Regions from separate parts of the Anoxybacillus ayderensis genome, predicted to be linked through region 3. Evidence: riboswitches for the same ligand, from Rfam matches in the RefSeq annotation. Region 3 holds a riboswitch; each other region holds the start of a gene.
The links. Region 3 has a riboswitch for S-adenosylmethionine ahead of HNR63_RS03080 (bifunctional homocysteine S-methyltransferase/methylenetetrahydrofolate reductase). Riboswitches for the same ligand answer to the same signal wherever they lie in the genome.
Positions count from the first base shown of each region.

Region 1: linked by a shared signal. The riboswitch ahead of mtnK (S-methyl-5-thioribose kinase) and the one ahead of HNR63_RS03080 (bifunctional homocysteine S-methyltransferase/methylenetetrahydrofolate reductase) in region 3 are both predicted to bind S-adenosylmethionine.
Region 2: linked by a shared signal. The riboswitch ahead of mtnW (2,3-diketo-5-methylthiopentyl-1-phosphate enolase) and the one ahead of HNR63_RS03080 (bifunctional homocysteine S-methyltransferase/methylenetetrahydrofolate reductase) in region 3 are both predicted to bind S-adenosylmethionine.

Region 1 is NZ_JACDUV010000002.1:276,882-291,199, reverse strand. It holds gene HNR63_RS03815 (pyridoxal phosphate-dependent aminotransferase) at 1-27, opposite strand, end outside; gene HNR63_RS03810 (carbon-nitrogen family hydrolase) at 125-919, shown strand; SAM riboswitch class I at 1,007-1,106, shown strand; gene mtnK (S-methyl-5-thioribose kinase) at 1,179-2,348, shown strand; gene mtnA (S-methyl-5-thioribose-1-phosphate isomerase) at 2,359-3,393, shown strand; gene HNR63_RS03795 (sugar ABC transporter substrate-binding protein) at 3,390-4,502, shown strand; gene HNR63_RS03790 (sugar ABC transporter ATP-binding protein) at 4,499-5,992, shown strand; gene HNR63_RS03785 (ABC transporter permease) at 5,989-6,948, shown strand; gene HNR63_RS03780 (methyl-accepting chemotaxis protein) at 6,955-8,691, opposite strand; gene HNR63_RS03775 (PAS domain-containing sensor histidine kinase) at 8,727-10,913, opposite strand; gene HNR63_RS03770 (LutC/YkgG family protein) at 11,056-11,721, opposite strand; gene HNR63_RS03765 (LutB/LldF family L-lactate oxidation iron-sulfur protein) at 11,721-13,139, opposite strand; gene HNR63_RS03760 ((Fe-S)-binding protein) at 13,153-13,869, opposite strand; gene HNR63_RS03755 (FadR/GntR family transcriptional regulator) at 13,976-14,318, opposite strand, start outside.
Region 2 is NZ_JACDUV010000002.1:291,210-299,794, forward strand. It holds gene HNR63_RS03815 (pyridoxal phosphate-dependent aminotransferase) at 1-1,136, shown strand, start outside; SAM riboswitch class I at 1,226-1,333, shown strand; gene mtnW (2,3-diketo-5-methylthiopentyl-1-phosphate enolase) at 1,393-2,616, shown strand; gene HNR63_RS03825 (2-hydroxy-3-keto-5-methylthiopentenyl-1-phosphate phosphatase) at 2,613-3,269, shown strand; gene HNR63_RS03830 (methylthioribulose 1-phosphate dehydratase) at 3,266-3,874, shown strand; gene HNR63_RS03835 (1,2-dihydroxy-3-keto-5-methylthiopentene dioxygenase) at 3,887-4,423, shown strand; gene HNR63_RS03840 (DMT family transporter) at 4,432-5,283, opposite strand; gene HNR63_RS03845 (ZIP family metal transporter) at 5,296-6,030, opposite strand; gene HNR63_RS13830 (ATP-binding protein) at 6,033-6,752, opposite strand; gene HNR63_RS13835 (hypothetical protein) at 6,728-7,444, opposite strand; gene HNR63_RS03855 (hypothetical protein) at 7,806-8,126, shown strand; gene HNR63_RS03860 (amino acid permease) at 8,138-8,585, opposite strand, start outside.
Region 3 is NZ_JACDUV010000002.1:149,917-157,876, reverse strand. It holds gene HNR63_RS03095 (methyl-accepting chemotaxis protein) at 1-813, opposite strand, end outside; gene HNR63_RS03090 (BMP family lipoprotein) at 823-1,788, opposite strand; gene HNR63_RS03085 (YajQ family cyclic di-GMP-binding protein) at 1,957-2,448, shown strand; SAM riboswitch class I at 2,539-2,641, shown strand; gene HNR63_RS03080 (bifunctional homocysteine S-methyltransferase/methylenetetrahydrofolate reductase) at 2,711-4,558, shown strand; gene metH (methionine synthase) at 4,551-7,940, shown strand.

The sequences.
Region 1 (14,318 bases), 130 kb from region 3:
CAAGTTCGATTGCGGAAATGTTTTCATTTTTCGCACACCTACTTCACAAAAAGGTTGAAATTCTAGTCATGTATCATATATCGTAAAAATCAAAATGTAAAGAAAATTTTTCGAGGTGAATGAAATGAACATTGCTTGCATACAAATGGACATTGCGTTTGGAGCGCCTGAAAAAAACAAACAAACGATCGTGCGCTACATGGAACAAATGGCGCGTGACGTCGACGTCGTCGTTTTGCCAGAACTATGGACGACAGGCTACGATTTAACGAGATTAACGGACATCGCCGACGAAAACGGCGAAGATACAAAAACGTTTCTTTCCTCGCTTGCGCGCACGTACGATGTGCATATTGTCGGCGGATCGGTAGCAAAAAAAACGGACAAACAAATGACGAATACGATGTATGTCGTCGACCGACATGGTCATGTCGTCAGCGAATATAGTAAACTTCATTTGTTCAAATTGATGGATGAACATACGTATTTGCAAGCTGGCGAAACGTTAGGTGTATTCGAGCTTGCTCACACGACGTGCGCAGGCGTCATTTGTTATGACATTCGTTTTCCAGAATGGATTCGCGCTCATACATTACACGGGGCCGAAGTGCTATTTGTCGTCGCGGAGTGGCCGCTCGCTCGCCTTCATCATTGGCGCACGTTGTTAATGGCGAGAGCGATTGAAAACCAATGTTACGTCGTCGCTTGCAACCGCGCAGGAAAAGATCCGAACAACACATTTGCTGGCCATTCGATGATCATCGATCCGTGGGGAAATGTTCTTGCTGAAGGGGACGAACAAGAAGCGATCATTTCGGCGAATATTGACATAAGTGAAGTGCAACATGTGCGCGGGCGCATCCCGATTTTTGCTGATCGTCGCCCAGACGTGTATAAAATTTTTGAAAAAAAGGATTGACAAACGAGCATAAAGCGATGTATGATTCGAATCAAGCGAATTCACGAAACTTTTTCACTGTTAAAAACATTCAAATAACGATAAACACTCTTATCAAGAGCAGGTGGAGGGACGAGCCCGATGAAGCCCGGCAACCGGCGGTAACGCACGGTGCTAATTCTTGCAGCAATAGGCTGAGAGATAAGAGGTGCGAAGCAAACTTCAAACCTCTTTCGTTCAGCGAAAGAGGTTTTTTATTTATGCTAAGGGAGGAATCCATATGTACGAACCGTTAACAGAACAAAAAGCGATCGCCCTTGCTGTTCGGTTAGGGCTTTTTGGGAAAGATGCGCTTCTTTCATGCCAAGAAATTGGCGATGGCAACTTAAATCTCGTGTTTCGCATCGTCAACGAGCGCACAAACGACAGCATCATCATCAAACAAGCGTTGCCGTATGCGAAAGTCGTCGGCGAAAGCTGGCCGCTTACGTTAAAACGAGCGACGATCGAAAGCCAAGCGTTGCGCACATTCGCAAGCTACGTCCCTCAATACGTTCCGAAAGTATACTATTCTGATGAGTCTTTAGCAATTACGGTGATGGAAGATTTATCACATTTACAAATTGCTCGTCGCGGGCTGATCGAAGGAAAAACGTTTCCAAAACTTTCGGAACATATCGGTGAATTTATCGCAAAAACGGCGTTTTACACGTCTGATTTCGGCATGAACCAACAACAAAAAAAGAAACTCGCACAACAATTTACAAACCCTGAACTTTGTAAAATTACAGAAGATCTCGTATTGACCGACCCGTTTTTTGACCATGACACAAATAACTTTGAAGCGGAACTTCGCGCAGATGTCGAGCAACTTTGGCAAGATGACGTGTTAAAATGCGAAACCGCAAAACTGAAACGGCTCTTTTTAACGAAAGCGGACGTCTTGCTTCATGGCGATTTACATACGGGAAGCATTTTTGCAAGCGATGATGAAACGAAAGTGATCGACCCAGAATTTGCATTTTACGGTCCGATCGGCTTTGATCTTGGGCAATTTTTCGCTAATTTGCTGTTAAACGCTCTCGCTCGCGATGAACGTGACCGCGAACCGCTCTTTCATCATATCGAAAAAACGTGGGACGTGTTTGTTCGCACATTTTCTGAACTTTGGCGTGAAAGCGATGAACCGTATGCGCAAATTTCTGGCGTGCTTCAAGACGTGCTTCACGATGCAAAGATCGAAGCGATTGGATTTGCTGGCTGTGAAGTCATTCGCCGAACGATCGGTTTAGCCCATGTCGCAGACGTTGACGAATTGCCGCTTGAGCGCCGACTTGATGTGAAACGTCACGCGCTTCGCCTCGGACGTGCGCTGATCGTACAGCGTGAACAATTGCCGATTCAGGCGATCAAACAACTTGTGCAACAAACGGTACATGTGAACAGCTAGGAGGAAGACAATGAAATCTGTACAATGGCACGATACACATATCACAATTTTAAACCAACAAGCGTTGCCTCATAAGACGGAATATTTGGAATTAAAAAACATAAAAGACGTATGGGATGCGATCGTGACGTTAAAAGTGCGCGGGGCGCCGGCAATCGGCACGACTGCCGCCTACGGCTTAGCGCTTGCGGCAAAATCGTATGAGACAGACGACTTAGCGCAATTTCATGCCGAGTTAAAGCGCGACCGCGACTATTTAGCTAGCTCGCGTCCGACCGCTGTCAACTTATTTTGGGCGCTTGATCGGCTTATGAAAAGCGTCGCGCAAGCAAAATCCGTCAACGAAGCGAAAACGACGCTCATTCATGAAGCGATTTGCATTCAAGTAGAAGATGAAGACGTATGCCGCCGCATCGGCGAACATGCCCTTTCCCTTTTTCAAGACGGCGATCGCATCATGACGATTTGCAATGCCGGGGCGATTGCGACGGCGCGCTACGGAACGGCGCTTGCTCCGTTTCATTTAGCGAAAGAAAAAGGAATGACGCTTCATGCGTATGCGTGTGAAACGCGACCTGTCTTGCAAGGGGCACGGCTCACCGCTTGGGAGCTTTCACAAGCCGGCGTCGATGTGACGCTTATTACCGACAACATGGCCGCGCAAACGATGAAAGCAAAACGCATTTCCGCTGTCATCGTCGGCGCGGATCGCATCGCCGCAAACGGCGACACAGCAAACAAAATCGGCACGTTCGGTCTAGCCATTTTAGCAAAAGCGTTCAACATCCCATTTTACGTCGCCGCCCCGCTCTCAACGATCGACTTACAGACGAAAACAGGCGACGACATTCCGATTGAAGAACGCGCTAAAGAAGAAGTGACGCATATCGGCGGCGTGCGTATCGCACCGAATGTGAACGTCTACAACCCTGCCTTTGACGTCACACCGCATGAACTCATTACCGGCATTATTACCGAAAAAGGCATCATTTTTGGCGATTACGCAACAAAACTGCCGACATTATTTGAGGAGGTATTCGCATGAGAAATGTATGGCTTGCCTTCGTGCTTCTTTTGGCGCTATTAGCCGGATGCACGAACGAACAAGATGCCGTTTCTAAACCGGCACAACAACCGAAAGAAGAAACGAAACAAACGAATGAAACAACAGGAGCGGACATTCCAGCCGCACTAAACAAACCGATTAAAATTGCCGCTATTATGCAAATGTCGATCGGCACCTTTTCATCGCAATATATCGCAGGTGTGAAAGAACAAGTCGCAAAATTTGGCGGCGACGTGCAAATTTATAACGCGGATAACGATTTAACGAAAATGGCATCGTACGTCGAAACGGCGATTAACCAAAACGTCGATGCGATTTTATTAGACCATGGACGGGCGGATGCGCTAAAAGCCCCTGTGGAAAAAGCGCTAGCAAAAGGCATTCACGTCGTCGCGTTTGATAATGATTTAAACATTCCGAGTGTCACTGTCATTGACCAAGACGATTACAGCTTAGCATGGAAAACGTTAAAAACGTTAGCGGAAGATTTAAACGGTGAAGGCGAAATCGTCACGATTTGGGTCGGCGGCTTTACGCCGATGGAACGGCGCCACGTCATTTACGAAGCGTTTCAAAAACGATATCCGAACATAAAAGAAGTCGCAAAATTCGGTACAGCGAGCGCAAACACCGCTTTAGATACACAAACGCAAATGGAAGCAATTTTGAAAAAATATCCGAACAAAGGCGATATTGATGCGGTGTTTGCGACGTGGGACGAGTTCGCCAAAGGAGCAACGCGCGCCATTCAACAAGCAGGTCGAACAGAAATTAAAGTGTACGGCATCGACTTAAGCGATGAAGATTTACAAATGATTCAACAACCGAATAGCCCATGGGTCGCAACGACAGCAACCGATCCAGCGGAAGTCGGACGCGTGCAAGTGCGCTTTGCGTATCAAAAAATTGCAGGGGAAAAAACGCCAAACATTTATTCACTTGAACCGCATTTAGTGAAACGTTCCGACTTACCAGATCAACAAGTGTCGATGGGCGAACTGCACAACTACATTTCAGGCTGGGGACAATCAAACGTCGCTGTCTCTCCATGGATGAAAACGCTCGAACAACAGGTGAAAAAACAATGAGCGGGCTTTCTATGAAACAAATCGTCCATTCGTTTGGCGATGTCACCGTATTAAACGGCGTGAACTTCCATGTCCAACCGGGCGAAGTTCACGCCCTTTTAGGTATGAACGGCGCAGGAAAAAGCACGTTAATGAACATTTTAGCTGGTCACCTGCAAGCAACGAGCGGAGCGATTGACATCGACGGACGGTCGTATACGTTTTCTTCCCCGCGAGATGCGAAGCGAGCGGGCATCGGACATGTCGTGCAAGAAGTGGATGCGGCGTTATTCCCTGCCCTATCCGTATATGAAAATGTGCTCGCTGAACAAATTGTTGAACAACCGAACATGTTGTTTTCAAAAACGAACAAGCGGGCGTTTGTGTTACAACTTCTTGAGCGCGTCGGTTTGGCGCATGTGTCGCCTGATGCGTCCGTCCAAACGTGCTCGCTCCATGAAAAACAGCTTATTTTACTCGCTCGCGTCCTTTCTTCTTCCGCTCGCTACATTATTTTAGACGAGCCGACCGCCTCGTTAAGCGAAGAAGAAACGAAACGGCTATTTGCGATGATTGAACAATTAAAAGCACAAGGCGTGTCGTTTATTTACATTTCGCATAAATTGCACGAAGTAAAACGCATTTGCGACCGGATGACGATTTTGCGCGACGGCACAGTTGTATATGAAGGTGATGTATCGCTTCCGACGGAACAAATCGTGCGCCATATGGTCGGGCGGCAACCGGAGACGCGCAACACTTTTGCGCGGGAAAAAAGTGAAGAAACGATATTTGAAGTGAAACAACTATACATTCCAAAAACGAAAACGACGGTAGACCTTGCTGTACGACGCGGGGAAATTGTCGGCATTGCCGGCATCGTCGGCGCAGGAAAAACAGAATTAGCAGAAAGCATCATCGCCCATGTGAACACGACAGGGGAACGCATCGTGCGCGGGAAAAAACAAACGTGGACATCGCCAAAAGATGCGATCGAAGCAGGCGTTTGTCTCATTCCAGAAGAGCGCCGAAAACAAGGATTATTTATGAACGAAACGGTAGAAAAAAATTTGACGGTGCGCCTATTGTCGAACATTTCGAAATGGCAATGGATTCATAAACGACGCGAGCGCACGATCGCGACATCGCTCATTTCATCGTTACATATTCGTCCATCCTCGCCGGCCGCCTTGGCAAAAAACTTAAGCGGCGGCAATCAACAAAAAGTCGTCATCGGCAAATGGCTGCAAACGAACAGCGACGTATTTCTTTTTGACGAGCCGACAAAAGGCATTGACGTGCACGCGAAAGAAGAAGTATTTTCGATCATTCGCTCGCTTGCTGAAGAAGGAAAAGCGATCATTTATTTCACGAACGAGTTTCAAGAGCTGCTTCGCATTGCACATACGATTTACGTCATGGTCGACGGTCGTTTCATCAAAAAAATAGACGCCCAAGAAGCGACATACGAACAGCTCGTCCATGATACAACAGGAGGTGACATGAGATGAAGTTTTTATACAAATACGGAACGATCATCGCCATCGTTGTCGTCATTAGTTTTTTCAGCATCACGCTCGATTCGTTTTTTACGTATGCAAACTTTAGCGACATTTTACGTTCGATTTCGATCGTCACGCTCGTTGCGATCGGCATTACGTTTTCATTAATTGTCGATGGATTTGATTTATCGGTCGGCTCAACGGTCAGTTTAGCGACAATCGCAAGCGCCTCCGCGCTCGTTTTACATCGCCAAGAGCTGTTCGTCGCGCTCATCGTTCCGCTTCTTCTCGGCGTGCTCGTTGGATTGCTGAACGCCTTTCTCATCATTCGCCTTCGCTTGCCCGATTTATTGGCGACGTTAGCGGTCATGTATATCATTAACGGCGTACAATTGACGTATACGAAAGGATTTTCGATTTACAACGACATGCCGCTCCCAGAAGGCGGAACGGCGCCGGGAAAATTTATTCCATCGTTTTTATTTATCGGACAAGGAGAGCTGTTTGGCATCCCATTTTCTGTGTTGCTTATGCTTTTTGTCATCGTTTGTGCTCATCTTTTTTTAACGTATACGAAATTCGGTCGCTTGTTTTATATGACGGGCGAAAATCGCGAAGCAGCAAGGCTCACCGGCATTCCCGTCGATCGTTACCGCACGGTTGCGTATATGATTAGCGGACTGTTCGCTGCTTTAGGCGGCATTGTTCTTGCTTCGCGCATCGGCACCGGACAAGTATCGGCAGGGGCATCGTTATTAATGGATGGCGTCGCTGCCGCCTTTATCGGCTTTTCCGTCTTTGGCGCAGGCAAACCGAACGTCATCGGCACGCTGCTTGGTTCAATTTTAATCGGGGTGTTGTTAAACGGGCTGACGATGATGAACGTGCCGTACTACGCCCAAGATATAATAAAAGGAACGATTTTAATTTTCGCACTTGCGTTGTCCCATATTGTAAAAAAGTAACCCACCTTACGCAAGGTGGGTTTCAAACGTCCGTTCTTTTTCTACTTTTTCCATTAGTTCATCAATAAGACGAATGACTTCGGTCGATGCTTGTTCGAGTTCTTGCAGTTGCGCTTCGGCACCTTTTATATCGCCTTTTGCGTACGCTTCCGCTGCTTTTTTCGCCGCGACGTGCACACGTTCATGAGGGGCATCGAGCTTTTCATACGCTGGTGTGCCTTTCAGTTGTTTTTTCGTTTGTTCATCAAAGTACCATTTTCCTAATCGGCATTGATGGTGAGAAGCGACATCTTCTGGACGAACGGTTTCGTAGCCGACAATCATATTGTAAATGCGCCATTTCCATAATAAGTGATCCGTTTTCGCTAAATGCAATAACGCTTTCGCAGATAGTTTAATATTGTTTTCGTTAACTAAATGTAAACGGAAACGGTCGATCGCTTTGCTTAACGCATGAACCGTCTTTCCTGTTTTTTCACCAAGCTCGCGAACGTATTCTGTTAATGAGGCAATCGATGCCATTCGGTTTGCGATTTCATCGACAGCCGCCGCTTGTTGTTCAGCAACCGCAGCATTCGTATTTGTACTATCTTGAATGTCGCCCATCGCTGATACGATTTCGTTTAATAAAGGCATCGCTTCTTGCGCTTGACGAACCGCTTGACGAATCGTCGATGACGTTGAATAAATGGCCGATGATACTTCCGATGAAATCGTCCGCAACTCTCCGACGTTTCGTTGCACTTCGCCGAGCGATTGTACCGTATGATCGGCAAGCTTCCGAATTTCTTCCGCAACGACGGAAAATCCTTTTCCGTATTCCCCTGCACGTGCCGCTTCAATCGAAGCGTTTAACGCGAGTAAATTCGTTTGATCCGCAATGCCGTTGACAAGCTGCATCACTTTTTCAATCGCGCTTAAATGTTGTTGTAAATGTTCAAAACGATCAACCATGTTCGTAAACTGTTCGGACGTTTCCATAATTTCTTCAAACGCTTCCGTCATCATTTGTTGCCCTTTTTCCGCCTGTTCAACGGATGTCGTCGTTTTTTCGGCGATGACGGTCGCCGCGTGCGCCACTTCCGAAACGGCGGTCGTCATTTCTTCCGTCGCCGCCGTCACCATTTGTACATCGCTATTTTGTTGATCGAGCGCTTGCAGTAAATCTTTAATAAACATAATTTCCGCATTTTGTTCCATCAACATTTCTGTTCCGCTTGCGATTTGTTCCATCATCGTTTCTGTGTACACTTCAACGAGAAGCTGTTGCTCAATATTAATCGCCCGCTGCAACGTTTCCATCAATGTTAAACAACGTTTCGGCGCAAGGGCGGTTTTTGATAACAACGTTGTTAAAATAAAGAAATTCAAATGATTAAAGGCAACGATCAATTTTCCGACATTCACTTTTTGTTTGCGCAACAAATGGAAAAAGCGAAGCGATTCATCGACGTACGCGCGGTTGCGTTCCATCGTAAAAAAGGCGTTCATATACGCTTCGATGCGCGCTTCAGTCACCGCATTTGCCGCTTCTGGCTGCACTTGTTTCAGCCCCTCATAAAAAAGACGAACCATCTCTTGTTTGTACGGTGAAATGAGTTCATCAATTTGTTTTAACTTTGCGAAATCTTCAGTCGTAAAATGGTTGTATGATAACGTGTCGATAAATCGTCCTTGAAACGAATAGTCTGTCCCTTTTTCAAGCAATTCGTTTAATGACGGACGAAGGCGCTTAAATAACATGCGATTCACCTCTTTAGCTGTCTTGACATATAAGTCTATTGTACTATATCTCTTTCATGCATGTCATTAGTAATTGGCAAGGTAATATAAAACGTCGTGCCAACGCCTACTTCGCTCTCGACATCAATGCGCCCGTCATGTTCTTCAATAATTTTATAGCTGACCATTAAGCCGAGCCCCGTTCCACGCTCTTTCGTCGTATAAAACGGCTCCCCTAATTTTTTTATTTTCTCTTTCGGAATGCCGCTTCCTTCATCGCGGATGGCGATGCGTATGCCTTCTTCGACACGTGAAACAGAAACGGTAATCGTGCCGCCGTTTGGCATCACTTCAATCGCATTTTTTAATATGTTAATAAACACTTGTTTTAATTGCTTCGGTTCGCAATAAATAAGCGGCACTTGTTCATACGTCGCTTCAATTTGAATGTTATGCATCGTCGCCTGCACGCTTAATAAATCGACCGTTTCTTGCATAATTTTCACCACGTCGCCTCGTTCATAATGAATGGCTTGCGGTTTCGCCAACACGAGAAATTCAGTAATAATTGACTCAATGCGCTTTAATTCTGACATAATGACGTGGAAGTACATATCATATTGTTCGCAATCATTGCCGATACTTCCTTGCAATAGTTGAATAAATCCTTTTAACGCTGTCATCGGGTTGCGAATTTCATGAGCGATGCCTGCTGCTAGTTGCCCGACGACGTTTAACGTATCAGACTTGCGCAACTGTTCTTCCATTTCTTTTTTCTCGGTCATGTCGCGCACCATCATTAACCCGACATGTTCAATAATGTTTGGCTTAAACGATAATTCCACAATTTTTTTCTTTCCTTCGCCATCGATGAGCGCAAACTCTTTTTCTTCTTCTTCATTTCTCAGCCACATGTGAAATTTATTTAAATCGTTGCTTGCAATAAACGTATGTAAGCTCTTTTTCATTAGCTGTTCTTTTTGAAGGGCAAAAATGCGGCAGGCGGCAGGATTCGCATCAAAAATGCGCTGTTTATCGTCAATGAGCACGATGCCGTCCATCGCATGATTAAATACGCTGCGAAACTTTTGTTCTTGTTCGCGCAACTGCTTTTCCATTTTTCTTCGTTCGCTGACGTTGCGAAAAATCGTTAAATGGTAGCCGTTAATGGCGCCTTTTTTCGATGTAAATTCAAGCTGTTTTGTTTCGCCATTTGGCATATGAAACGTCAGTTCATCGCGAATTTGCCCATCGCGGAAAAATTGGCGCAGCACGTCGCGCACTTTTTTATTTTTTCCATCGATAAACTGCAATAAGTTCGCATGGACGAGATCGTGAAGCGGTAGCTCAAACGTTCGGCTTGCGGCTGGATTGGCGCGCAAAATGTTTCCAAAATCATCGCAAATAATAATCGCTTCGTGCGCTTGTTCAAAAATGGCGCGAAATCGTTCTTCGCTTCGCTGTAAGTTCATTTCCATGTTTCGTTTTTCTGTCACGTTGCGCATAATCGCCATAAAAAAGCCGCTATGCACGTTCGCTGTCAACGTCAATTCAAACAACTTTTGCATGCCGTCGCCTAAAATAAATGGAAGCTCGCTTGATACCGTTCCGTTTCGTTTTAACGTAAGCAACAGTTGATCGAATAAATCGTGATATTCAATCGGAATAAATGTTTGCATCGAAAGCTTGAACAAATCTTCTTTTTTTACGTTGACGCTTGCACAAAAGGAAGGATTGGCGTCAATGAAGCGACCTTGTCCATCAAAAATAACGATGCCGTCGCCTGCGCGATTAAACAAATCTTTAAATAACGTTTCGTTAATCGTTCGTTCACGCTCAAGCGCTTTTTTCGAGGAAATGTCACGGATGATATATAAATCAAATTGTTGCTTTTGATGGCGGCGCATAAATAGTTGCACATGTTTCAATTCACCATCGGCTAAACGGACGACGAGTTCATCATCGTACGCCCCAAATTTGCGCAACATTTGCTTTTGAAATTGAAAAATATGTTCAGGTACAAGGTATAAATATTCTTGAAATTTTTTTCGCAACAGTTGTTCTTTTGGCGTACGAAATAAACGGCACGCCGCATCGTTGACGTCAACGAACGCCCCGTCATCTTTCACAATAATCATCGCATCTGTCACTTGTTGCAACATAAAATCATACCGACTCATTCGCTCATCGATCGCTTCTTTCTCTCGTTTTGAAAGCTGAACGAATACGGATTCCTCCATCATATCTTTCAAACTCAAACGCTTTCCCTCCCCACTACTCCCTCTTCATATCATGTATATTCGCTACATCTGTTTTCATTCCTTCTTAACATTCTGAAAATTTTACTAATCTGATCGGATTAAAAAAGAGCAGCTCATTCGCTGCTCATTGATCGGTAATCACGATATATGTCGCTTTCATCGGTCCGTGTACCCCAACGACTAAATTCATTTCAATGTCTGCGGAGTTGCTTGGACCTGTAATGAAATTGATGCATGACGGAACATGTTTTTGTTCGCGAATGAGGCGCGCCGCTTGCGTCATGCGCGGAACGATTGTACTTTTCGGAATGATCGCCACGTACGTTTTCGGTAAAAAGCTAATCGTCCGCCCTTGGTTGCGATCATTAAGCAACACGACCGTTCCGGATTCCGCTAACGTTATGTCGCTAAATGTGATACCGATGTTCGCTTTTTCCGCTGCTTCAATGTTTGCTCGTCCGAGCGATACGTCCCATACGTGCACATCTTCTCTTTTTAAAAACGAAGATAAACCGACTTGTTCATATCGCTCATCATTTGCGACAACGATCGGTCCGCCGCCATGGGCGTCAATGACTTGTTCGATCGTGTGACAGAGCCCATCTGTTGTCGTTTCCACGAGCGTCGTATGAATGCGGGTACATTGCTTTTTTAATTCATCAAGTAACTCGTCTTGACTATACCCTTGAAATACCGTCTGTTGCGGCGCATGTTTCCATTGCGGACGTTCAACAAATGCAGGCATATCACGTCCAAGACGAGAAGCGAGGCGTTGTAAAAAAGCTTCCATTACTCTTCCCCCCTTTGTTTGAACCAGTCGCGAAACCGTTCTTTTTCTGGCGCTGGAAATTCGCGAATATCCGTCCATGCTTTTAACGGCCCTGGGCCTTTCGAAATGCGGTCGTTTACTGTAAACGGATTGACGGCCGTCGGTGCAATTTTTGAACCGAGTTTATACAACATGGACGATGCCGCGCCAAGCCCGAACGCTTTCATCGCTAACTTTTCCGAAATCGGCGCCTTTCCTTCCCGTTCAACAATCGTTTGCCGATGTTTTAACAACAGTTCATGGAGCGGAATTTTGACCGGACATGCTTCTGTACAAGCTGCACATAACGTCGATGCATACGGCAACTCTTTATAGTCGTCATAGCCACCAAGAAGCGGCGACAAGACGGCCCCAATCGGTCCGGAATAAATCGAACCGTACGAATGACCGCCGATATGACGGTATACCGGACAAACGTTGACGCAAGCCGCACAACGAATACATTGCAACACCGGTTGAAATTCCGTTCCTAAAATATCGGAACGTCCGTTGTCGACAATGACGAGGTGAAATTCTTCTGGTCCGTCCACTTCCCCTTCATCGCGCGGACCTGTTAATACCGTAATGTAGCTCGTCAATTTTTGCCCGACGGCGCTTCGTGTCAGTAAGCTGACGAGCACTTCCATTTCTTCAAACGTCGGTACGATGCGCTCCATTCCCATGACCGTAATTTGTGTTTTCGGTAAAGCGGTCACTAAATCGGCGTTTCCTTCGTTCGTGACTAACGTGATCGAACCTGTTTCCGCAACGGCAAAGTTGCATCCGGTAATGCCGACATCTGCCGTCATATATTCGTTGCGAAGCATATGGCGCGCATGAAGCGCCAATTCTTCTGGCTTTTCTGTTTTTGTATACGCCAGCTTTTCTTTAAATACGTCGCGAATTTGTTCTTTATTTTTATGAAGCGCAGGCGCGACGATGTGCGATGGCGGATCGTGGTCATCGACTTGCAAAATGTATTCGCCAAGGTCTGTTTCAATGACTTCGCATCCGAGTTTTTCAAGGGCGGCGTTCATATGAATTTCTTCGGTCACCATCGATTTTGATTTCACAATTTTTTTCGCTTGTTTGCTTTCGACGACGCGGCAAATGTAGTCGTTCGCTTCTTCTGCCGTTTGCGCGAAAAACACATGCCCCCCGCGCTTTTTTACATTTTCACTTAATTGCATTAAATAATAATCTAAGTTTTCGAGCGTATGTTGACGAATTTCTTCCCCAAGCGCGCGCCATTGTTCCCAATTGCCGAGCTCCGCTGCTGCTTCCAATCGGCGCGTGCGCAGCCGCTCTTGCGCTCCTGCCACCGCTCCGCGCATGAACGTATTATGAATCCCTTTTTCCACTCTCTCGTGAAATTCTCCCATGTTAATTTTCATCGCCATATGAATCCCCCCTTTATCGGCTATTTAACACTTCGGCAATGTGCATGACGCGAATCGGCTTTCCCTTTCGCTTGATGCGCCCGCCGATGTTCATTAAACAGCCGCAATCGGCTCCGATTAAATAATCTGCTTCGACTCGTTCAATACATTCAATTTTTTCATCGACCATTTGTTCCGAAATCGGCCCCATTTTGACGGAAAACGTACCGCCAAATCCGCAACAATTGTGCGCGTTTGGAAGCGGCACGACTTCAAGGTCTTTCACATGTTGCAAAAGCGCAAGCGGCGCATCTTTCACGCCAAGTAAGCGCGTCATATGACATGACGTATGATACGTCGCTTTTCCTTTTAACCGCGCCCCGACATCTTCCACTTGTAGCACATCGACGATAAATTGCGTCAATTCATACGTTTTATCGGCCACGCGTTTCGCCCGCTCTTCCCATTCACCGTCGCCTTTGAAAATGTGCGGATATTCTTTAAACATCGTCGCACATGAACCAGATGGCGTGACGATATATTCGGCATGTTCAAACGTGCGAATCATATGTTTCATCGCTTCTTTCGCTTCTTTTACATAGCCGCTATTGTACGCCGGCTGTCCACAGCACGTTTGCGCTTCGGGAAAATGAATCGTACAGCCAAGCCGCTCTAGTAGCTCGACTGTCGCTTTTCCGACGTTGACGTGAAACAAATCGACTAAACATGTAACAAATAATGTAACGTTCATTCCCGATCCCCTCTCCAAGAAAACGTTTTCTTTTTTTCACTTTACATCTAATTGCCAAATTAGTCAACCGGTCATCTGATGAGTACGTTCGGAGGAAGCCCCTCCGTTATGAAGAAATATAGTCGGACAGCACTTTTTCGACATGACCTAAATGGTCTTTCATTCGCTCTTGGGCAAGTTCGGCGTTTTGTTCGCGAATCGCCTCAAAAATAGCAATATGATCTTCAAGCAGCTGTTCGGTCGTCGCTTGTTTGGCAAACAACCAAATGCGGCGCGTCTCGCGCATCGTCTCCATCATCATGCCTGAGACGTTGTTCATTAAACTCACTAATAGCGGATTTTTCGTTGCTGCGGCAATTGCCATATGAAATAAAAAGTCCGCTTTTTCGCCAAGCTCTTCGTCGCCAATCGCTTCGCGCATTTGCGTAAGGGCGCTTTGCATCGCGCGC
Region 2 (8,585 bases), 140 kb from region 3:
TACCGAAGCAATTTTTTGCTTCGCTCGTTCAAAAAGTGAATGCGGTCATTGCTGAAGGGCATGACGTCATTAATCTTGGGCAAGGAAATCCGGATCAGCCGACCCCTGCTCATATTGTAAACGCGATGCAACAGGCGGTAGCAAAGCCAGCGTATCATAAATATTCACCGTTTCGCGGGTATTCGTTTTTGAAAGAAGCCGTAGCGACGTTTTACAAACGGGAGTATGGGGTAACGGTTGATCCCGAAAAAGAAGTCGCCATTTTATTTGGTGGGAAAGCCGGGCTCGTTGAAATGCCGCTTTGTTTATTGAACCCCGGCGATGTCGTGCTCGTTCCCGATCCCGGTTATCCGGACTATTGGTCGGGCGTTGTGCTCGCGCGGGCGCGCATGGAAATGATGCCGCTGCGAGCGGAAAACGACTTTTTGCCCGATTATGAGGAGTTAAACGAAGACGTTGTCCGCGAAGCAAAACTCATGTTTTTAAACTATCCGAACAACCCGACAGGTGCGACAGCAACGGAATCGTTTTTTAAAAAAACCGTTTCGTTTGCTGAAACATACGGCATTGCCGTCGTACACGATTTTGCGTACGGGGCGATTGGTTTTGATGGGAAAAAGCCAATCAGCTTTTTACAAGTCGAAGGGGCGAAAGATGTCGGCATTGAAATTTATACGTTTTCGAAAACGTACAATATGGCAGGATGGCGCATCGGCTTTGCGGTCGGAAACGAAAGCATGATTGAAGCGATCAACGTTTTGCAAGATCATTTGTATGTGAGCATGTTCGGTGCCATTCAAGAAGCGGCAGCGGTCGCGCTTTTACAGTCGCAACAATGCGTCGAGGAGCTTGTCGCCACGTATGAAGCAAGACGGAATACGTTTATTCGCGCGTTAAACGACATCGGCTGGAACGTCCAAGCGCCAGCAGGCTCGTTTTTTGCGTGGCTTCCGGTGCCAAAAGGATATACGTCTGAGACGTTTGCCAATCTTTTGCTTGAACAAGCGCATGTCGCTGTTGCCCCAGGCATCGGCTTTGGTGAGCATGGGAAAGGATATGTGCGCACAGGGCTACTCACAAGCGAAGAACGGCTAAAAGAAGCGGCGGAACGAATCGGGAGGCTACAACTTTTTTAAAAAATCGTTGACAAAATGAAAGACTGCTGTCATAATTCGAATTAAATTTATGAAAAATGAACCATTTGAAAAATTCCATACATTGCGAATTCTTATCAAGAGTAGGCGGAGGGACGAGCCCGATGAAGCCCGGCAACCGACTTAACAAACGTTAAGCACGGTGCTAATTCTCGCAGCAGTAGGCTGAGAGATAAGAAGAGACGAACAATTAGCCTCTTCTTATGAAGAGGTTTTTTATTTGTAAAGGAGTGGCACGATGATTACAGCAACATATTTGATTCATGATGACAAAGATTTGGCGAAAAAAGCGGAAGGGATTGCGCTTGGGCTTACTATCGGGTCGTGGACCGATTTGCCGCAGCTTGAACAAGAGCAGTTGAAAAAACATAAAGGTGTTGTTGAGTCCATTGAACAGCTTGAGGAAGATGAGCGAGTCAATACGTATTTCGGGAAGCGATTGAAACGGGCGCTCGTGCGCATTTCATATCCGAGCGTTAATTTTAGTGCCGATTTTCCAGCGATTTTGACGACGACGTTTGGCAAATTGTCGTTGGATGGAACGATTAAACTCGTTGACCTGACGTTTTCTGACGAATTAAAACGAGCGTTTCCGGGTCCGCGCTTTGGCATTGACGGCATTCGTGAAAAGCTTGGCGTCTTTGACCGTCCGCTTGTCATGAGCATTTTTAAAGCGGTCATCGGACGCGATTTGCGATATGTGACCGAGCAATTAAAACTGCAAGCGCTCGGCGGTGTCGATCTCGTGAAAGACGATGAAATTTTGTTTGAAAACGACTTGACGCCGTTTGAAAAACGCATCGTCGCAGGAAAAGAAGCGTTACAAGACGTGTACGAACAAACAGGGCATCGGACGTTATATGCGGTGAACTTAACAGGAAAAACGTTTGAACTAAAAGAAAAAGCGAAGCGCGCAGCGGAGTTAGGCGCGGACGTGTTGTTGTTTAACGTGTTTACATACGGACTTGACGTGCTGCAAGCGCTTCGCGAAGACGATGACATTCGTTTGCCGATCATGGCGCATCCGTCATTTAGCGGCGCGATCGCTTCCTCGCACGTGTATGGAGTGAGCTATGCGCTTCTTCTTGGCAAACTATTGCGCATGGCAGGAGCGGATTTTTCGCTTTTCCCGTCTCCGTACGGAAGCGTGGCGCTTGAAAAACAACAGACGCTTGCGATTGCCGATGAACTGACGAAAGAAGAGCCGTTTGTTCGCGCGTTCCCTGTCCCATCCGCTGGCATTCATCCGGGGCTTGTGCCGCTTTTAATTCGCGACTTTGGCATCGATTGTGTCATTAACGCAGGCGGCGGGGTGCACGGTCATCCGGCCGGAGCGGTTGGAGGCGGTCAAGCGTTTCGTGCCGCAGTAGAAGCGGTGCTTTCAGGGCGTTCGCTTCATGACGCGGCAAAAGAAAACGAACCGTTACGACAAGCGCTTGATTTATGGGGGAGCGCATCATGAAGCCAGTCATTTTTTGCGACTTTGACGGGACGATTACGTTAAACGATAACATTATTGCGATTATGAAACAGTTCGCTCCACCGGAGTGGGAAGCGATCAAAGACGATATACTTGCACAAAGATGTTCCGTACAACAAGGCGTCGGGCGCATGTTTTCTCTTTTACCGTCGTCATTGAAAGAACAAATCGTGCAATTTTTGCTTGACAACGCCCGCATTCGCGACGGATTTTCGGAGTTTGTCGCATTTACGAAACAAAAACACATTCCGCTTTATATCGTCAGCGGCGGCATCGACTTTTTCGTTTATCCGTTGTTAGACGGTTTGATTGAAAAAGAACGCATTTTTTGCAATCGCGCGGACTTTCGCGGTGAAACGATTCAAATTACGTGGCCGTATGCGTGCGATGAACATTGTCAAAATGAATGCGGCTGTTGCAAGCCGTCTCTTCTTCGTAAACTCGCGCCAAAAGGAGCGAAAACGATTGTGATTGGCGATTCGATTACGGATTTAGCGGCGGCAAAATTAGCGGATCATGTCATCGCCCGCGACTTTTTGCTTGAAAAATGCCGTGAGCTTCACTTACCGCATACGCCGTTTGCGACGTTTTATGATGTCATCAATGCGTTAAAAGAAAGCGAGGTGGTCGCATGAGGCAAAAAAAATGGGAAGAGCTTGCCGAGGTGAAACGGGAGCTAGCGGCGCGCGATTGGTTTATGGGAACAAGCGGCAATTTGTCGCTCAAAGTGAGCGATGAGCCGCTCACGTTTCTTGTGACTGCAAGCGGCAAAGATAAACGAAAAGAAACGGCAGAAGATTTTTTACTCGTCGGTGCGGACGGACAGCCAGCGGAAGCGACGTCTCTTAAACCGTCAGCGGAGACGCTTCTTCACGTCCACATTTACAACAAAACGAACGCCGGCTGCGTCTTGCATGTGCATACCGTTGACAACAACGTCATTTCGGAATGGTACGGCGATGAAGGGGAAGTCGTCTTTACAAATCAAGAAATTATTAAAGCGTTCGGATTATGGGAAGAAGATGCGGTATTTCGCATTCCGATTATTCCGAATTTCGCACATATTCCGACGTTGGCGAAGGAATTTGCGAAACATGTGCATGAAAGCACAGGGGCGGTACTTATTCGCAATCACGGCATTACCGTTTGGGGAAAAGATGCGTTTGAAGCGAAAAAATGGCTAGAAGCATGCGAGTTTTTATGTCAGTACCACGTCAAATTATTACTTTTAAAACGATAAGGGGGAAGAAATATGGCAGTCATTAAAGTGCGCAACACAGGTGAAGTCATTGAAGGAAAGGAAAACGTCGCTGCGTTTTTAAATCAACAAGGGGTATTATACGAACGTTGGGATGCAAGTAAACTTCCAGCGCATCTTCAAAACAAATTTGTATTAACAGACGAAGAAAAAGCGGACATTTTAACAGCGTTTCAATCGGAAATTGAAGATTTAGCGAAGCGAAGAGGCTATCAAGCGTGGGATGTTGTCGCCCTATGCGAACAAACACCAAATTTAGAAGAGCTATTGAAAAAATTTGAACAAGTGCATACGCACACGGAAGATGAAGTGCGTGCAATCGTCGCAGGGCACGGCATTTTCGTTATTAAAGGGGACGAAAAAACAGGATATTTTGACGTACAACTCGAAGCAGGAGACGTCATTTCTGTGCCAGAAGGAAATCCGCATTTCTTTACATTAATGGACGATCGCCAAGTCGTTGCGGTTCGTTTATTTATCGATCCATCCGGCTGGGTTGCCCATCCATATGAAGAAAAAGAAGGGGAATAACGCCCCTTCTATTTTTTTGTAAACAATATGACGCCTGCAATGGTAACAAATGAACCGATCCATTGTGGTGGCGTTAACGTTTCCCCAAGAAGTATGTATGCAAACAAGGCAGTAAAAAGCGGATTAAAATTTAAAAACATGCCCGCTGTCGTCGCACCAACTCGTTTGACGCCGACGTTCCAAAGAAACATCGCGAGCACTGTCGCCCCAACGCTCGTATATAAAAGCGCAAGCAAAAAGGAGACGTTCACATCATGAACGGAAAAAGAAGAAAGAAACGGCAACAATCCGATGACGCCAAATACGCCAGACCAAAACGTCGCCGCAAGCGGAGAGTACGATGTCATCACCGCTTTGGCGCAGGATGAATAAACGCCCCAAATGATGACCGCTCCGATCATCCATACATCGCCGATGTTTACATCCGCTAAACGATGCAGTTGCCCGTGCGTCATGACGATGAGCACACCGATGAGCGAAACGACCATCGCCACCCATTGCCGAAGCGTCAGTTTGTCACGATAGACGACGTATGCAACGAGCGCAATCGCCATCGGGTTTAGCGTTGAAATTAAACCGACATGATCCGCTGATGTGTAGCGAAGCGCTTGAAACATAAATACGTTAAACAACACGACGCCCGACATCCCCATCGCAATCAAAGGAACGATGCCGCGCGTTTGAAGACGGACGGATCGTTCTTTTTTTAACACGATCGGAAATAAAAAAAGGACGGCGATCGTCCAGCGAATAAACGTCAGCGTGAGCGGGGAGGCGTGGGCGACAAGCAATTTGCTTGCGACAAAGTTTCCTCCCCATAATGCGCTTGTCAATAAAAGAAGCATATAATATTTCGACATGTGGATCATCCTTTAAAATGTTTCAATTAAAAATACCATCACTAATAGTCCGATAATAAAAGAATACGTTGACGATTGTTCATTCCCATCACCATGGCTTTCAGGAATTAACTCTTTATAAATAATAAACAACATCGCTCCAGCGGCAAACGCTAATCCGTACGGGACGAGCGCATCGACGACCGACGTTAAATAAAAGCCGATGACGGAAGCGACAAGTTCAATCAGTCCTGTCCCTGTTGCCATCAAAAACGCTTTTCCTTTTGAAATTTGTTGATTAAATAAAAAAAGCGCAACGAGCAATCCTTCAGGCGCGTTTTGGAAGCCGATCGCAAGCGCAATTAAATCACCCATATGGTTTTGTTCGCCGGAAGCGTAACTCACGCCGACAGATAGTCCTTCTGGGATGTTATGAAGCGTAATCGCCGCAAGCACAAGCAACGCTTTTTGGTCAATTTTTATGCCGCTTTCGGTATGCGCTAAGTCGATGTGGGGGACGATTTTTTCAAGAAACGTTAACGCGAGCACACCGACGCACAATCCAACGGCTAAGGCAAAAAACGTTCCGGAAGAAAGCGCTTCTGGAATGAGTCCAAGCATGGATGCCGCCATCATAACACCAGCCGTAAAAGCGAGCAACATGTCGCGCCATTTGTGTGTTAACGAGCGCGACAAAAATAAAATCGGGACAGCGCCAGCTCCTGTGGCAAGTGCAGATAGCGTGCTTCCGATCAGCATGTCAACCATAATCACCCTCCTAACGGAAAACGAACGGTAATCGTCGTTCCTTTCTTTTCTATACTATGAATGTCAATCGTCCCTTCGTGCATGTCTATAATGCGTTTACATATGACGAGCCCAAGTCCTGTGCCTGTTTGCTTAGACGTGACAAACGGTTGGAATAGCTTGTCGCTCACATGTTTCGGAATGCCGCACCCTGTATCTTTGACGCGCAATATGCCGAAGCTTCCTTGTTTTTCAAGAGAAATCGTTAGCTCGCCACCGTGCGGCATCGCTTCTATCGCATTTTTTGCTAAATTTAAGACGACTTGTTTTAAATGGTCTTTTGAACAACGAATCGGAAGCGGTACATCGGCGCGTTGAAACGAATAAATAACATTATGTAAGTGTGCTTGCGACTCGATCATCGGGTGAATGCTTTGGACGATATGATTTAAATCGCATATTTCAAGCTTTTGTACCGTCGGTTTGCCGAGAATTAAAAATTCGTTGACGATATCGTTAATGCGTGTGATTTCGTTTTGAATGACAGAAAAATAAAGTTGCGATTCGTTATCTTTATGTTTTTCACTTAATAATTGAATAAACCCTTTAATGCCAGCAAGCGGGTTGCGAATTTCGTGTGCCGTGCTTGCGGCGAGTGTTCCAATGAGCTCAAGCTTTTGCGCTTCCGTTTCCATTCGTTCGACGATCGTTTGCCGTTTTAATAGCGAATATTGAATGAACAACCAAATAATATGGATGGGATGATCACAATAAGCGACAAGATATAAGGAAGGGAAGCTTGTATATTTTGTTTCATATTTACGCGCGGCACGTTCGCTTCAATCGTCCACGGTGCGTGATTTAAATGGACGCTTACTTTTTGTTGTGATGCTTGACGTTTGTTTGTCGCAAGAAGAAGCGTTCCGTGTTCATCGTATAAGCGAAAGGATGCGTTTGGATCAATGATTTTCATGCGATGTTTCATGTACGCTGTGCGCAATTTTGCAACGAGAAAGCCAGCCGTTTGATTTGTTTGTTCATCGATAATTGGCGTGACGATCGTCGTCGTCTGATGGGTATCGATCATCGTTTGTTTCGTTATTTTTGCTATGTACATCGTGGAACTTGTCATGTCGGAAACGAACGAGATGCGTTCAAAGCGAACGTCTTGTTTTTGCATTTGTTGCAATATGTCGTTTATTTCTTCCTTTTTTAATGTCGCGATATGTTTGCCCATGACAATCGCTAACGTTTCTAGCCGAGCCGTCGTCTCCGCAAGAAAACGGTCAAGGTCATTTTTATGTATATTCGCAAACGTTCGCGTTTCTTCAAGCAGTTGTTGTTGCTGCTGTTCGTCTTGCCAAAGCACAATCCATGCGCTCCCAACAAAGCACGGCAAAATAACAAGCGAGACGTACAACAACCACCGTCTCATTTTCTCTCTCCCCATATGTACTCCCTCGACAAAACGAAATTCAAGGAATATTATAACATAAACATGTGAAAAAAGGCTGAAAAAATCATTAGTGTAAGAAGGGGATTTTTGCTCGGGCAGGAAGGACGAAAACGAAAGATGTCGAAATATGTTCTGTAAATGATAGAGGACGAAAAATAAAAAAGACCAAGGGAGTTACCTTAGTCATTAGAAAAACATATGTAGTCGAATAGATTTCAGTCGCCCCTTGGGACGAGCTACTTTCTATTCTACAGCACGCTAGTCGTTCCAAGGAACGAGTAACGTACTGTACTTAGAGGATATTACATAACTATATTGTTATCAAGGGAGAATGAACCAGATGGAAAGAGAAGTATTGAATATAGAAATGATGCATATTTTTTTGGATGAAAGTGGGACAAAAAAGGATAAACCTACGTTAATGGCAGGATTATTAATTCCATCAAAAATATATAATACTTTCGAATTTGTGGAACTCAATCGGAAACTTCAAAACAAAGAATTTGCTTCCCTTCATTGGACAGATTATACCGGATATCCAAAGATGAGGAACGATATTCTTGAAGTATTTCATGTTTTTTCAAAATATGCTTTGTTTACTAAGTTTAATGTGATTAATTACAATGCGAATCCGCTTGATATACCCCCCCCGCCGAAATGACGGGGGATTTGTTATGCTGACTGTTTTTGTTTGTTCGTTTCGTCGCTTTGTTGTTTGACAACAAGCGGATAAAAAAGCAAGCTGCTTGCCAGCAAGGCGATGCCGAGTAAAAATGTTTTCATATCGGCCGTTCCTGCTTTCACAAGCCAAATGGAGTAAATAGTCGCAAGCACGGCGATCGTTCCGTCTGTCATTCGTTCTTGCATCGTACGATACGTCTCTCCTGTCCAAACGAGCTTCAATTGGAAGACGGATGCGATGACGTACGGAACGAGATACGATAATGTCGCAATGTAAATGACGAAATCGAACGCTGCCGCCATCGAGTTTGAAATCGTTGAAAAAATGAATAGTTGCGCAATCATATTCGAGACGATTAAAGAAAAGCGCGGCATTCCGTTTTTATTTTCTTGCAAAAAGGTGCGCATAAACAATCCTTGTTTTGCAGCTTGGTACGGC
Region 3 (7,960 bases):
AATTTCTGTTAACGTCTTCGTTTCTTCATCAATTTCTTTCGCAAACGCTTCGACTTGCTTGCTGACTGTATCAACTGACTGAAGCAACACATTCAATTGATCGGCCATTGTCGTAAACGCCGCATTTAAATCGGCCAATTCGTCTTTTCCATTATACTTCACAGGCTCAATGCGCAAATTGCCGTTCGCAATTTGTTTTGCGTTTTCAGCAATTTTTCGCAACGGCGTCGACATTTTTTGTGTAAGACGGACGCCGCTAAATCCTGCAAACAATAACACAACCGCAATCGCAACAAGCGAAACGGTAATGACGCGATCAATTTGTTTTTGTAACGTTTTTTGCATGTACGTATAATATTCGCTCACATACGTGTTAACGACGTACACATCGTTCAATACCCCTTCGGCACGCATCGACTGGCGGCGCACTTCCGCTACATCGTTTGCATCAAGCGCATCATTCGATTGTTTGGCAAGCTCAGCGAATTTTTTATTCGCTTGCTCAAGCGCAGAACGAAAATACGGCTCAGTTAATCCTTTATTTAATGCTTGAAGCAACTTTTCCGATTCCGCTAAATGAACGATCACTTCTTGTTTATTTCCTTCTGTCGGACTGTAAGCATAGTTGCTTAAACTTTGTTTCGTCGCTTTTAGCTCCGCCTGCAAATGTTGTGATTTCATCATGAGCGGCACAAAATCTTGATTCGACGATTGAATCGAAAGCATATTTATAATAATAAACACAATAATAGCCCCTGCAATGACGGGTGTAGCTAATGAGTGAAATAACAATCGTTGTTTAATCGTCATCATATTCCTCCTTTATTTTGCGATGCCGTTTGTCGCTTTTTCTTTCCATTTTTCAAGCGTCGCTTGTTGCTCTGGAGTGAACGTCACGACGCGAATCGGTGCCAAATCGACGCCATTTTCTTTTAAGCCAAGCTGAACCGTCCCTTTTGGCACTTCTTTCGTTTCAACGTATTGTTTAATGACTGTATATAATGCGACATCGACATTTTTTAACATCGATGTAACAACCGCTTTTTCCGCATAAAAATATTGGTCGCTATCGACACCGATCGCATATTTTTTATTCATTTCCGCCTCGCGCAGCACGCCGACACCTGTAAATCCAGCCGCCGCATACAAGACGTCTGCCCCATTTGCGATCATTTGTTTTGCAATTTGCGCCCCAAGCTTATCATCACCGAAATTGCCGGCATACACTTCTTGCACGTTCGCTTCCGGTTTAACCGCTTTTACCCCTTGAATAAAACCGTTCGCAAATTTACGAATAAGCGGCACATCCGCTCCGCCAACGAAACCGACGTTGTTCGTTTTCGTCAACATGCCAGCGACTACGCCCGCTAAAAAGCTTCCTTCATCTTCTTTAAACGTAATCGATGTAATGTTCGGTAGGTCAGATACCGCATCAATTAATACGAATTGCTGTTTCGGATATTTTTTCGCGACTTTTTCTAAATCTTGTTGCACCATAAATCCTAATCCGATGACGAGATCGTTTCCTGCTTCAACGAGCTCCGTTAATCCTTTTTCATACGTCTCGGTTTCTTTTAACTCACGGTAGTCAAAAAAGATGCCGAGTTCATCGCGCGCCTTCATTAATCCTTTAAACGCCGAATCGCTAAATGACTGATCACCGAGTCCGACGTCTGACAACATAATGCCCACTTTTATTCGCTCTTTCGGTTGAAAAGAACCCGTTTGCGAACACCCTGCGGCAAGCAACAAAACGAATGCCATCAAGAGTGAAATCATTTTTTTCATCAAATTTCCTCATCTCCTTATCTCTCGATCAAATCGTGCTTCATTTATTATATCGACACATTCCGACATTTTGTTTACTTTTTATAATATAAAGATTTTGTAAAGTTGTTCGTATGCCAACAATCGACTATAATGGAAGCACAACGAATTTATGCTGAGGTGGTTCATATGTCAAAAGAAAGTTCATTTGATATTGTGTCAAAAGTCGATTTGTCGGAAGTGACGAACGCAGTCAACATCGCGTTAAAAGAAATTCAAAACCGCTACGACTTTAAAGGAAGCAAAAGCGACATTTCGCTTGAAAAAGATGAACTCATTCTCATTTCTGACGATGAGTTTAAACTGGAGCAACTCAAAGATGTGCTCATCGGCAAACTCATTAAACGCGGCGTGCCGACAAAAAACATTCAGTACGGAAAAGTGGAAGCAGCATCTGGCGGAACGGTGCGCCAACGTGCGAAACTCGTCCAAGGCATCGACAAAGACAATGCGAAAAAAATTAACACAATCATTAAAAATACAGGCTTAAAAGTAAAAAGTCAAATTCAAGAAGACCAAATTCGCGTCAGCGGCAAAAGTAAAGACGACCTACAAAAAGTGATCGCCGCCATTCGCGAGGCAGATTTACCGATTGACGTTCAATTCGTCAACTACCGTTAAGAAGGCGCTTTGCCTTCTTTTTCTTTTTTGAAATAAAATAGTTGAATATTTCTAAAAAATCAGTTACATTTATGAGTAACTTCATACAACATCTTATCGAGAGAAGGGGAGGGACTGGCCCGATGAACCTTCAGCAACCTGACGATCGTCAAGGTGCTAAGTCCAGACAAGCGATTCGCTTGGAAGATAAGAAGGAGCGCGTCAAGTCTTCTTCTTATGGGGAAGACTTTTTTACTTTAAACGAAGAAACGGAGGAATGGACGTGGGATTGTTAGATGATTTAAAAGAACGCATCGTCATCGCTGATGGAGCGATGGGGACATTATTATATGCGCACGGCATCGATCGTTGTTTTGAAGAATTAAACGTCACAAAACCTGAAGAAATTGTCCATATTCATGAAGCGTATATTGAATCAGGCGCAGAAGTCATTCAAACGAACACATACGGCGCCAACTACGTGAAACTAGCACGTTACGGGCTGCAAGATGACGTAAAAAAAATAAACGAAGCGGCGGTCGAACTTGCGAAAAAAGCGGCAAAAGGGCGCGCCTACGTGCTCGGTACGATCGGAGGACTGCGCAGCACGAATAAAAGCACGATTTCGCTTGAAGAAGTGAAACGGACGTTTCGTGAACAGCTGTACGTGTTGTTAAACGAAGGGGTCGACGGACTTTTGCTTGAAACGTATTACGATTTCGAAGAATTGCAAACGGTGCTTTCCATCGCTCGCAAAGAAACGACGTTGCCGATCATCGCCCACGTCACGTTGCACGATATCGGCGTTCTGCAACACGGAATGCCGCTTGCCGAAGCGCTGACCGAATTAGAACAACTCGGTGCCGATGTCGTCGGCTTAAATTGCCATCTCGGCCCGTACCATATGTTGCGCTCGCTTGAAGAAGTGCCGATTCCAACACGCGCTTTTTTATCGGTATATCCGAACGCAAGCTTGCCGCAATATCGCGACGGTCGCTTTATTTACGAAACGAGCGAACAATATTTTGAAGAAACGGCGCGCGCCTTTCGCGAGCAAGGAGTTCGGCTTATCGGCGGCTGTTGCGGCACGACGCCAAAACATATTGCGGCCATTGCTCGCGCCCTTTCCGATCGCACACCTGTATATAAAAAAGAAGTAAAACAGCGCCATCCGATCGTCGTCCAAGAAGAAAAACAAACGACAGCCCCTTCTCTTGCCGACATCGCTCGCACGCGCCGATCGATTATCGTCGAGCTCGATCCGCCGAAAAAACTCGGCTTAACGACATTTTTAGAAGGAGCAAAGGCGTTAAAAGAAGCGAACATTGATGCCTTAACGCTTGCCGACAATTCGCTTGCGACACCGCGCATTAGCAACGTCGCTGTCGGCACGATCGTCAAACAACAGCTCGGCATGCGCCCGCTCATTCATATTACATGCCGCGATCGAAACTTAATCGGCTTGCAGTCGCACTTAATGGGGCTTCATACGCTCGGCATGACCGACGTGCTCGCTTTAACAGGCGATCCGTCAAAAGTAGGCGACTTTCCGGGCGCAACGTCCGTCTACGATTTATCATCGTTTGACCTCATTTCGTTAATTCGCCAATTTAACGAAGGGCTTTCGTACTCAGGAAAACCGCTCGGACAAAAAACGAACTTTTCGATCGCTGCCGCCTTTAACCCGAACGTACGCCATTTAGATAAAGCGGTGAAGCGGCTCGAGAAAAAAATTGAATGCGGGGCGCACTACTTTTTAACACAGCCGCTTTATAGCGAAAAACAAATCGAAGACGTGTATGAAGCGACGAAACATTTACCGACGCCCATTTACATCGGCATTATGCCGCTCACAAGCGCGCGCAACGCTGACTTTTTACATCACGAAGTGCCGGGCATTACATTGTCTGACGACATTCGCAACCGCATGGCCATGTGCGCAAACGACCGTGTTCAATCAACAAAAGAAGGATTAGCGATCGCAAAAGCGCTCATCGATGCCGCGTTCGATTTATTCCAAGGCATTTATTTAATTACACCATTTTTACGTTACGATATGACGGTCGAACTCGTTCGCTACATTCATGAAAAAGAGCGGCTCGCAAAAGAAAGGACGGTTTATCATGGCTAGTTTATTTGAACAGCTTGAAAAGAAAATTTTAATTATTGATGGAGCGATGGGGACGATGATCCAAGCCGCCAACTTAACCGCAGACGATTTTGGCGGTGAAGCATATGAAGGATGTAACGAATATTTAACGATCACTGCCCCACACGTCATTTCTCACATTCATGAAGCATATTTTGCCGCAGGAGCTGACATTGTCGAAACGAATACGTTCGGGGCAACGCGCATCGTACTAGACGAATATGACCTCGGCCATTTAGCGCTTGAGTTAAATATCGAAGCAGCTAAACTTGCGAAACGAGCAGCGGAAAAATATACGACAACCGATTGGCCGCGCTTCGTTGCCGGCTCGATGGGCCCGACGACAAAAACGCTTTCTGTCACAGGCGGAGCGACGTTTGCGGAGCTCGTTTCCGCATACGAAGAACAGGCGCGCGGGCTATTACTTGGCGGCGTCGATTTATTGTTGTTAGAAACGTGCCAAGATACATTAAACGTCAAAGCCGCCTTTCTCGGTATTACTGAAGCGTTTCAAGCGGTCGGAAAACGAGTGCCGCTAATGATTTCTGGAACGATTGAACCGATGGGAACGACGCTTGCCGGGCAAACGATCGAATCGTTTTTTATTTCCATTCAACATATGAAACCTTTTGCCGTCGGTTTAAACTGCGCCACAGGTCCGGAATTTATGACCGACCATTTGCGCTCGCTCGCTTCATTAGCGAACACGGCCGTCAGCTGTTATCCGAACGCTGGGCTTCCTGACGAAGAAGGACATTATCACGAAACGCCAGACATGCTTGCGAAAAAAATTCGCCAATTTGCTGAAAAAGGATGGTTAAACATTGTCGGCGGCTGTTGCGGCACGACGCCACAACATATTCGCGCCATCGCGGAAGCTGTTCGCGACATTCCGCCGCGCGTGATCCCAAAACAGTTTGCCATGCACGCTGTGTCTGGCATTGATGCGTTGATATATGATGAAACGATGCGTCCGCTTTTTGTCGGGGAACGAACGAACGTCATTGGCTCACGTAAATTTAAACGGCTCATCGCGGAAGGCAAATACGAAGAAGCGGCGGAAATTGCGCGCGCACAAGTGAAAAATGGAGCGCACGTCATCGACATTTGTTTAGCGGACCCTGACCGCGATGAAAAAGAAGATATGGAGCAATTTATTCAACAAGTCGTGAAAAAAGTGAAAGTGCCGCTCGTCATCGACTCGACCGATGAAGACGTCATCGCCTGTGCGTTATCGTATTCCCAAGGAAAAGCGATTATTAACTCCATTAACTTAGAAGACGGGGAAGAACGGTTTGAAAAAATTATTCCGCTTCTTCATCAATACGGTGCAGCAGTCGTCGTCGGCACAATTGACGAACAAGGAATGGCGATTGAAGCGAAACGAAAGCTGGACATCGCCCTTCGTTCATACGATTTACTCGTCAATAAATATGGCGTTTCACCGCACGACATTATTTTCGATCCGCTCGTCTTCCCGATTGGCACTGGAGATGAGCAATATATTGGCGCAGCAAAAGAAACGATCGAAGGCATTCGTCTCATTAAACAACATTTGCCAAACTGCTTAACGATGCTCGGCATTAGCAACGTCTCATTTGGTTTGCCACCTGTCGGACGCGAAGTGTTAAACTCCGTCTTTTTATACCATTGCACGCAAGCAGGGCTCGATTACGCGATCGTCAATACGGAAAAATTGGAGCGGTTTGCGTCCATTCCTGAAGAAGAAGTGCGCTTAGCAGAGGCGTTGTTATTTCACACAAACGATGAAACGTTAAACGCATTTATTCAATTTTACCGCGATAAAACGAAACAACCGAAACAAACAAACGTCCATATGACGTTAGAAGAGCGGCTTGCCACATACGTCATTGAAGGAACGAAAGACGGGCTCATCGAAGACTTGACGCTCGCCTTACAAACGTACAGCCCGCTTGACATTATTAACGGTCCGCTGATGAACGGAATGGACGAAGTCGGTCGCCTATTTAACGATAATCAGCTCATCGTCGCGGAAGTGTTACAGAGCGCAGAAGTGATGAAAGCGGCTGTCGCCTTTTTAGAGCCGTATATGGAAAAAAACGAAACGAGCGTCAAAGGAAAAGTGCTGCTCGCAACAGTCAAAGGCGATGTGCACGACATCGGAAAAAATTTAGTCGATATTATTTTAAGTAACAACGGGTTTCACGTCGTCGATTTAGGCATTAAAGTCACGCCACAACAGCTCATCGAAGCGGTGCGAAACGAACAGCCAGACATGATCGGCTTATCTGGGCTGCTTGTGAAATCAGCTCAACAAATGGTGCTCACCGCCCAAGACTTAAAACAAGCGGGCATCTCCTTGCCAATTTTAGTTGGCGGTGCCGCTCTTTCACGGAAATTTACCGATACGAAAATCGCGCCAGAATACGACGGCATCGTGTTATACGCCAAAGATGCGATGGAAGGATTGACGCTTGCCAACCGTATCGTCCAGCAAGACATTTCTTATGAGAAAAAAGAAAAAACGAAACAAACAATCGAACAGCAAAGCGCAGTCGCTGTCATGACAAAGTCAAATGTGAAGCGGGCACCGATTTACGTGCCGACCGATACAGAAAAACATATATTAAAAGACATTCCGCTTTCACATATTGAACCGTACGTCAATTGGCAAATGCTTCTCGGGCACCATCTCGGTTTAAAAGGAAATGTAAAAAAGCTGTTGGCGGAAGGAAACGAAAAAGCAATCATGTTAAAAGAGTTAATCGATGAGCTGCTCGCTGAAGCGAAACAAACAAAGTCGCTTTCACCGAAAGCGGTATATCAATTTTTCCCAGCCAGAAGCGATGGCGATACGATCATTATTTATGACCCGCATGATCAACAAACGGTCATTGAAACGTTTACGTTTCCAAGACAAACGAAAGCACCATATTTATGCTTAGCAGATTATCTTTCGAATGAACAAATCGACTACGTCGGGCTATTTGCTGTGACGGCCGGGGCAGGTGTGCGCGATATGGCACAACGTCTAAAAGAAGAAGGACAATTTTTAAAAAGCCACGCCATTCAAGCGTTAGCGCTTGAACTAGCGGAAGGATTAGCAGAACGCGTTCATCAAATTATGCGCGACCGTTGGGGTTTTCCAGATTCTCCTGATTTTACGATGGAACAACGATTTGCGGCAAAATATCAAGGACAGCGTTTTTCTTTCGGCTACCCTGCTTGTCCGAATCTCGAAGACCAAGAAAAACTATTTCGCCTTTTACGCCCAGAAGAAATCGGCATTCATTTAACGGAAGGCTATATGATGGAACCTGAAGCGTCCGTTTCTGCCATCGTCTTCGCCCATCCGGAAGCGAGATATTTTAACGTGTTGTGAAAAAGCTGACTTTCATCAGC